2 regions of the Pseudoalteromonas sp. SR44-5 genome follow, and region 2 is predicted to be linked to the other one. Evidence: riboswitches for the same ligand, from Rfam matches in the RefSeq annotation. Region 2 holds a riboswitch; the other holds the start of a gene.

Region 1 (3,530 bases), on a different contig from region 2:
CGCTTAAAAAAGGCTTTAGTTGCCTATATGCGGTGGCAACTTGATATGCTTTAACAGTAAAAATAATAACATCGACTTGGCCGTGCTCGGATAATTTAGTCAGGTTTGTCAGTTGGCAATTAATTGTTTGTTTTGGCGCGTTTGCTTGTTGATAAAAACGAGGTTCGTCAATAGCATGCTTGGTAAGTAGGGTGACCCTGTGCTGTTGACTCAAATAATGGCTATAGAGCAGCCCAATGGCACCATCGCCAACGACGAATATATTAGCCATTTTGATTCTTTTTAAAACGAGAATAAATACCGAACAACAAAAAGAAACTAGCAGCCCCAGAAAAGTCAGCAACAACATCAGCAACAGAGGCGCTACGATAAGGGATTGTGCTTTGCATTAGCTCAATAGCAATGCCATAAAATGCTAATAACACGAGGTGAACGAATACAGGTAGCTTGAATGCTCTGACCATGACGGCTGCCAGAACAAAGAAAATAGTAAAATGTACTAACTTATCTAGGTGAGGCAGTGACGATACCCCAACGCCCCTAAAATCGCGGGCAAACAAAAAGGTAAATACCAGAATACTGATTAAAAATAGGGTTTGATAAACACGCCGAGTCACGAAAAATCCTAAATCGTTTAAAAATAGACCCGTAGTATATCAAACAAATTTCGTATCGCAGCTGAACAAAGCATAGAAAAGTGTAAAGATTTATAAAATTTATATAGTATAATTATCGACAATATAAATTTGAATTAAAAATATCTTGCTAGGAGAGACTTATGCCTTCATTTGACATTGTTTCGGAAGTCGAAATGAACGAAGCAAAAAATGCTGTTGATAACGCTAACCGTGAACTTGAAACTCGCTTTGATTTTAGAGGCGTTGATGCGTCAATAGAGCTTAATGATAAAACCATTAAACTAAAAGCAGAAGCTGATTCACAGGTTATGCAGTTGTTTGATATTTTAGCGAGCAAAATATCAAAGCGCGGTATGGACGTATCAAGTTTAGAGCTGCAAGATATTTCACGTGCGGGAAAAAATGTTTTCCGTAATGTTGCGCTAAAGCAAGGTATCGAAAAAGATATGGCTAAAAAAGTAGTTAAAGCCATTAAAGACTCTAAAGTGAAAGTACAAGCTGCGATCCAAGGCGAAGAAGTACGTGTAACGGGCAAAAAACGTGATGACCTACAAGAAGCCATGCAAGTAGTACGCAGTGCTGATTTAGGGCAACCATTTCAGTTTAAAAACTTTAGAGATTAGAAAGCTAGGAGCTAGGTTTCTAGGTGCTAGAAAAAGCCAAATTGCAGCAATGTAGTTTGGCTTTTTTAGTTTAGAACTTATGGTTATTCCTAGAACCTAGAGTATTTAGATGTATAGCCGTCCATTGACTTTTGTGCTTAAAATAATCACAATAGCGACCTATTTTCAAGGTGCTTGTGGTTACTTTTCAAGGTTGTTGATTAAGTACGGCAAGATAATCGGGAAGTTGGTGGCGTTTATAGGATATAAACGAAGTCCAACACTGCCCCCGCAACGGTGATACATACTTTTAGCTAAATTTATTAGCGAGTTATGTTAAGTCCGGAGACCGGCCTTGAAGTCAATTTACTATCACTTGTGCGGTGGGCGCGGGTCAGGGGATATCATGTTAAACAAATCTACTCTAGGCGTAGCAATTGCCGCTGCGTTGTCTTTTTCTGTGTCTGCAGAGCAATCAATAGAACGCCTGACGGTAACAGCTAATAAATTTGAGCAATCAATTACTGATGTACTTGCCAGTGTAACTGTTATTGAGCGCAGTGATATTGAAACAAGTAATGTCCGTGATTTACCGAGTTTACTAGCAACCCAAGTTGGTTTTCAAATAAATTCCAATGGTGGCTTTGGACAAAGTTCTGGCGTGTCACTTCGCGGTTCAAGCTCGCGACATACACTTATTTTGATTGATGGCGTACGTACGGGCTCTGCAACCCTTGGTTATAAATCAATTAGTAATATTCCTCTTAATTCAATAGAGCGCATTGAAATTGTTAAAGGCTCTCGTGCTGCAGTTTATGGGTCTGACGCGCTCGCTGGTGTGATCAATATTATTACTCGTACAAAGGAATCCGTCAGCCTAGATGCAACATTTGGTACTGATGCTTATCAAAATTATCAAGTTGCAGGTACAACGGTAGTTGATGCTGTTAAAGCGTCGTTTAATGCTGGGTTTGAAAAAACGGATGGCTTTGACGTATTGCAAGGCGTAGCGCCGGATGAAGATGGTTATGAGAACAAAAATTTAGGATTTAATATTCGCTATGCAGATGAGCTGTTAGGTGAGCTTAAAGCGCTGGGTCAATACAGTGAAGGTAATGCACAATACGACAATGCTTTCTCGCCTATTGATAGTATCGTAGAAAATAATGAATTTGAAAATTATCAGCTAGGGCTGGGTTGGGATAAATCCTTTACCGATCATAAGCACTCAATTAATGTTGCTATTGCAACCGATGATTCTGACAACAAAGGCTATGATTACACAGGTGCGATTGTTACTAATAGTTATAAAACAAAACGTAAACAATTTGATTACCACGGCAGTTATAATGCAAGCCAATTTTTAACCGTTAATGGCGGGCTTAATTGGTATAAAGATGAAATATATACCAATGGTAAGGCTTATCTAGCGGATAGCAAAGTAGCTAAAGCTGCATTTCTTGGGGGCTATTTTGATGACAATAAAGTCATTGCAAATTTAGCATTGCGTTTAGATGATGATGAGCAGTTTGGTAATGAAACAACTTACGCCGCAGCTGTTGGTTATCACTTAAATAAGCGTGCAACACTTAGATTGAGTCAAAGCACGGGCTTTAAAGCGCCAACATTTAATGATCTTTATTTTCCTGACCCTTTATCTCCAGGTAATCCAAATTTAGCACCAGAGACATCAACTAACCAAGAGTTAGGTTTGAGTTTAGACTTTTCTCAGGCAAAGCTTGATATATCAATATTCAGAAATAATATTGAAAACCTAATTGCATGGGCACCTAATGCAGCTGGTAAATGGCAGCCAGAAAATATAAATGAAGCACGCCATGAGGGTGTTGAGTTTAGCTTTGCCAATAAAGTACTTGGTTTTGATAATCAGTTTAATTTTACTTATTTAAATGCTGAAAATACCGAAACGGGTGTAGCACAAACTTATGTTTCACCACGTACTGTGAACTGGTTTGTTGCGAAGCAGTGGGGCGATTTTGATGCCGGTTTTGATATGCAGTACCGTAGTGATCGTCAAGGTAAAGTAACAGAGCTTAGTTCTTATACGTTATGGAACTTAACTGCAAATTATCAATTTAACAGTGCGCTTTCATTTTCTGCTCGTGTTGAAAACTTATTTGATAAGCAATACAACGCGGTTGACTCAAGTATGGATTATGCAACTGGCGAAGTGTTTTACTACAATACAGTTGACCGTCGCTTCTTTGTTGGCGCCAGCTACCAGTTCTGATCTCGTTCTAGCTTAAATAAAAAAGCCCGACACCTTTGT
Region 2 (3,530 bases):
TAAACAAAGTAACCAGTTGTATTGCACATTGTTCTAACTGTCCAAGTGCACCAAGCGGTTTAGTTTTTTGGTTAATCTTATCAATGATGAGGTGACCAAATTGATTAGTTACTGTAGGTATATTAAACATCTGACTAACTCTCTCGCTTGCGAAAATAAAGTAACGATAAAAAGAAAATACTGCCTATTGCAGAAGTAATAACACCGATTGGCAATTCTTGATTTGCAAGTAAAACACGCGATAGCACATCAACCCACACCATAAATATACCGCCAACTAAAGCCGTCATGATCAAACCAGTAATAGTGCCTTGCGACACAAAAAACCGTACTATATGCGGGATCATCAAACCAACAAAACCAATACCACCACACATCGCCACTAACACTGCAGTGATCAATGAGCTCAATACCAACATTAATAACCGAAACCGCTGTACCGGTATTCCTAAAGTTGCAGCACTTTCATCACCTAGTAACATTGCATTTAGTTGCCGACGAAAACCCATCATCAGCCCGGTGCAACTAATAATAACTAAAGCGGGTAACCATAACGTTGACCATTGTGCGCGAGCAAAGCTGCCTAGCGTCCAAAATAAAATAGCCGTGATCGCCTGTGGATCACTAAAATACAAAAGTAAGCTGGTAAAGGCACTGAATAAAAAGGATAAAGCGACCCCAGCCAAGAGCATGCTTTCAACTTGTCCGCGACCTGCTCGTCCGGCAATAAAAACCAGTAATAACATAGTCAATAAACTACCAACAAATGCCGCGGCCGACATTGTTATTCCCGCGCTGACTCCTGTTAGTGTCATAAAACATACCACACCAAATGAGGCTCCCGATGAAATACCAAATAAGTAAGGGTCGGCTAACGGGTTACGGGTTACGGTTTGTAAAATTAAACCAGCAATAGCTAAACCAGAGCCAGCTAAAAACGCCAACAATGTTCGTGGCATTCGCAGTTGCCATATGATCCGCGCTATAAAGGAGTCATCTCCCTGACCTATAATACTGTGGTATACATCAATGAATTTACTGGTCGCAGCACCAAAGCTAAGTGCTATAAAAATGCTCGACAAGGCAAAAAATAGCGCCACGCTGACTGCAAAATAATTATTTTTTTGCATCAACGCCACCACCTTGATAGCCGTAAAAATAGGTAATACGCGGAATGACCTTATTTAATTGTTTACTCTGTGGATGCGCCGAGACTTCGGCACAGACACCAAATACTTCGCTGAGCATTTCTTCCGTGATGACATATTCTGGGCTACCCGTTGCAACTAACTCACCTTGCTTTATCACCAGTAGTTCATCACACATACTTGCTGCAAGATTAAGATCATGGAACGACGCTAATACCGTTACATTTAGCGATTTAGCCAACTCCATTAATTGAATTTGATATTTAATATCTAAGTGGCTGGTAGGCTCGTCCATAATTAATAATTGAGGGCTTTGTACAATTGAACGTGCTATCAATGCGCGTTGCTTCTCGCCACCGGAAAGGGAATCAAACGATTGCTGTAAATGATGGCTCAAGCCAACTTGCTCAATCGCCTGAAAAATAATTTGTTGATCATTTTTAGTTGTCGAACTAAATAAGCTTTTATGCGGCGTAAGGCCAAGACTCACTACATCATAAAGCGATAGGTTAAATTGCGAAGGTGTTTCTTGCAGCACCACAGCAACCTGCTTGGCATATTCATCCGCACTTAGCTGCCAAATATTTTTCCCTGCAAATATAACCTCACCGCACACTGGTTTAGTGTAACGGTATAAACAACGCAATAAACTTGATTTACCTGCGCCATTAGGCCCTAACAAACCAATAAATTGGCCTGGTTTTATTGCAAAATTAATATCGTGCAAAATGGCGGTATTTGCCACCGACCACGATAAATTAGCTACTTCAAGTAAAGGGGGATCAATTACTGCTGGTATTTGCAATGTGTTATCTCTCTAGCAATAGCTAAACCCAATACACTACAAACCATTATGATCATGGTGATAATAGAAGAGTTAGCCCGCTCAATAGGTAATAAATTAACGTATTTTGTATCTGACTTATCGCGCTTGCGACTTACAGTTGCGGGAACAGTTGAGGAGTTACACCCCATTCCAAAATACATAAGGCTCTATTATGGGCGGGTGAGTAAATATTTCAATTAATATCTTTCTAGACGGCTAAAAATAGTCTTTTAAAACACAATTCTGGGCCATGCTTTATCGCTATCATCTATGTAAATATCAATACAAATAAGCTTCCCATAACCGATTGAAAATATGTTTTGCTGATTCGACTCTTTTGGTAACTGACAAATAATACCTAATAGTTGCTTGATCACTCCGGCATGCGTTAAAACTAATTGTGCTTGAGTACGATTACTTGCAATATCAATTAGTAACGTTTGCCACCACGTTGCTATTCGCTGATAAAAATCCCTCATACTTTCGCCATGAGGGGGGGTTACTTGCCAAGGGCTTTGCCAGAAATCGCCAAGACTAGGAGAATCCGTCTGTTGCCACAAATCATCATATTTACAGCCATCCCAATCACCAAAATTAAACTCTCGGAGCTGATCAGTCAGAAAAAGTGGTATTTGCTGGGCATGGCTAAAAGATCTGGCAAATTCGCTACAACGTTTCAAAGTCGAACTTTGTACAAGCTCAATATTAGTTAGTTCATTGCATGCTTGATGTAATTGCGCACGGCCAAGTTCACTGAGTAAAAAATCTGTATGTCCGGCCAAGACTTCTTGCTCAATCAATTCGCCATGGCGTAATAAGTAAACGCGACTAGAAAATGGCGGCATAAAGCCCTCTTACATTAAAGAAAAGTACTTTTAACAATAGCATAATGATCATCCTAAACGGATTAAGCGCACATCAAAATGTAGAACGGCATTAGCTCCTATTTTCCCACCATTCCCCTTGCGCCCCCACGCCAGCTCTGCAGGAATTACAAATTCATAGCGAGAACCAACCGACATCAATAAAATACCTTCTCGTAATCCTTCGATTGCCTCATCTAAGGTAAATACTTCAGGCATTCCAGCTTTATAACTATCAGCTATTACGCTGCCATCAGCAAGCATAATACGCTGATTGATGACCACGGTATCTGTGTCAGTTACTCGCTCACCAGAGATCTCATCTATTACTTTATACATCAAACCAGAAGCACACAGTTGAGTATCAGCATGATTACTAAATTTAACTATGAAGCTTTCACTGTTTTTACGATTGAGTCCTGATGAACCTTTTGATTTAGTTGTTTTTTTACGTGCCATGAAGCCCCACTATTTGTATGATAAATATAATGATTTTATCGCATAGGTAGAGGCCTAAACGCAAGTTTTATAGTGAGTTTGCGAGTTTTTCAAAACAATAAAATGATCTTATACCAATCGTGTTAAGTTACTGACCATTTATAGCGACAGATAAATGCAGTGATAACAAGGCATAAATTTTGACATGTAGTTGTTCTACATGAAAAATTTATAACGCAGTTAGCGCTTTATACC

Evidence for each region. Region 2 has a riboswitch for cobalamin ahead of H5154_RS20840 (ABC transporter ATP-binding protein). Riboswitches for the same ligand answer to the same signal wherever they lie in the genome.
Region 1: it holds a riboswitch for cobalamin, as region 2 does, so the genes downstream of both, H5154_RS11610 (TonB-dependent receptor domain-containing protein) here and H5154_RS20840 (ABC transporter ATP-binding protein) in region 2, are expected to answer to the same signal.

Annotation. Positions count from the first base shown of each region.
Region 1 is NZ_JACJDT010000018.1:18,146-21,675, reverse strand. It holds gene H5154_RS11625 (ketopantoate reductase family protein) at 1-271, opposite strand, end outside; gene H5154_RS11620 (VanZ family protein) at 264-617, opposite strand; gene H5154_RS11615 (YajQ family cyclic di-GMP-binding protein) at 779-1,261, shown strand; cobalamin riboswitch at 1,435-1,613, shown strand; gene H5154_RS11610 (TonB-dependent receptor domain-containing protein) at 1,647-3,491, shown strand.
Region 2 is NZ_JACJDT010000060.1:118-3,647, reverse strand. It holds gene cobT (nicotinate-nucleotide--dimethylbenzimidazole phosphoribosyltransferase) at 1-130, opposite strand, end outside; gene H5154_RS20845 (iron ABC transporter permease) at 135-1,130, opposite strand; gene H5154_RS20840 (ABC transporter ATP-binding protein) at 1,117-1,953, opposite strand; cobalamin riboswitch at 2,039-2,164, opposite strand; gene H5154_RS20835 (histidine phosphatase family protein) at 2,205-2,819, opposite strand; gene H5154_RS20830 (FKBP-type peptidyl-prolyl cis-trans isomerase) at 2,868-3,296, opposite strand.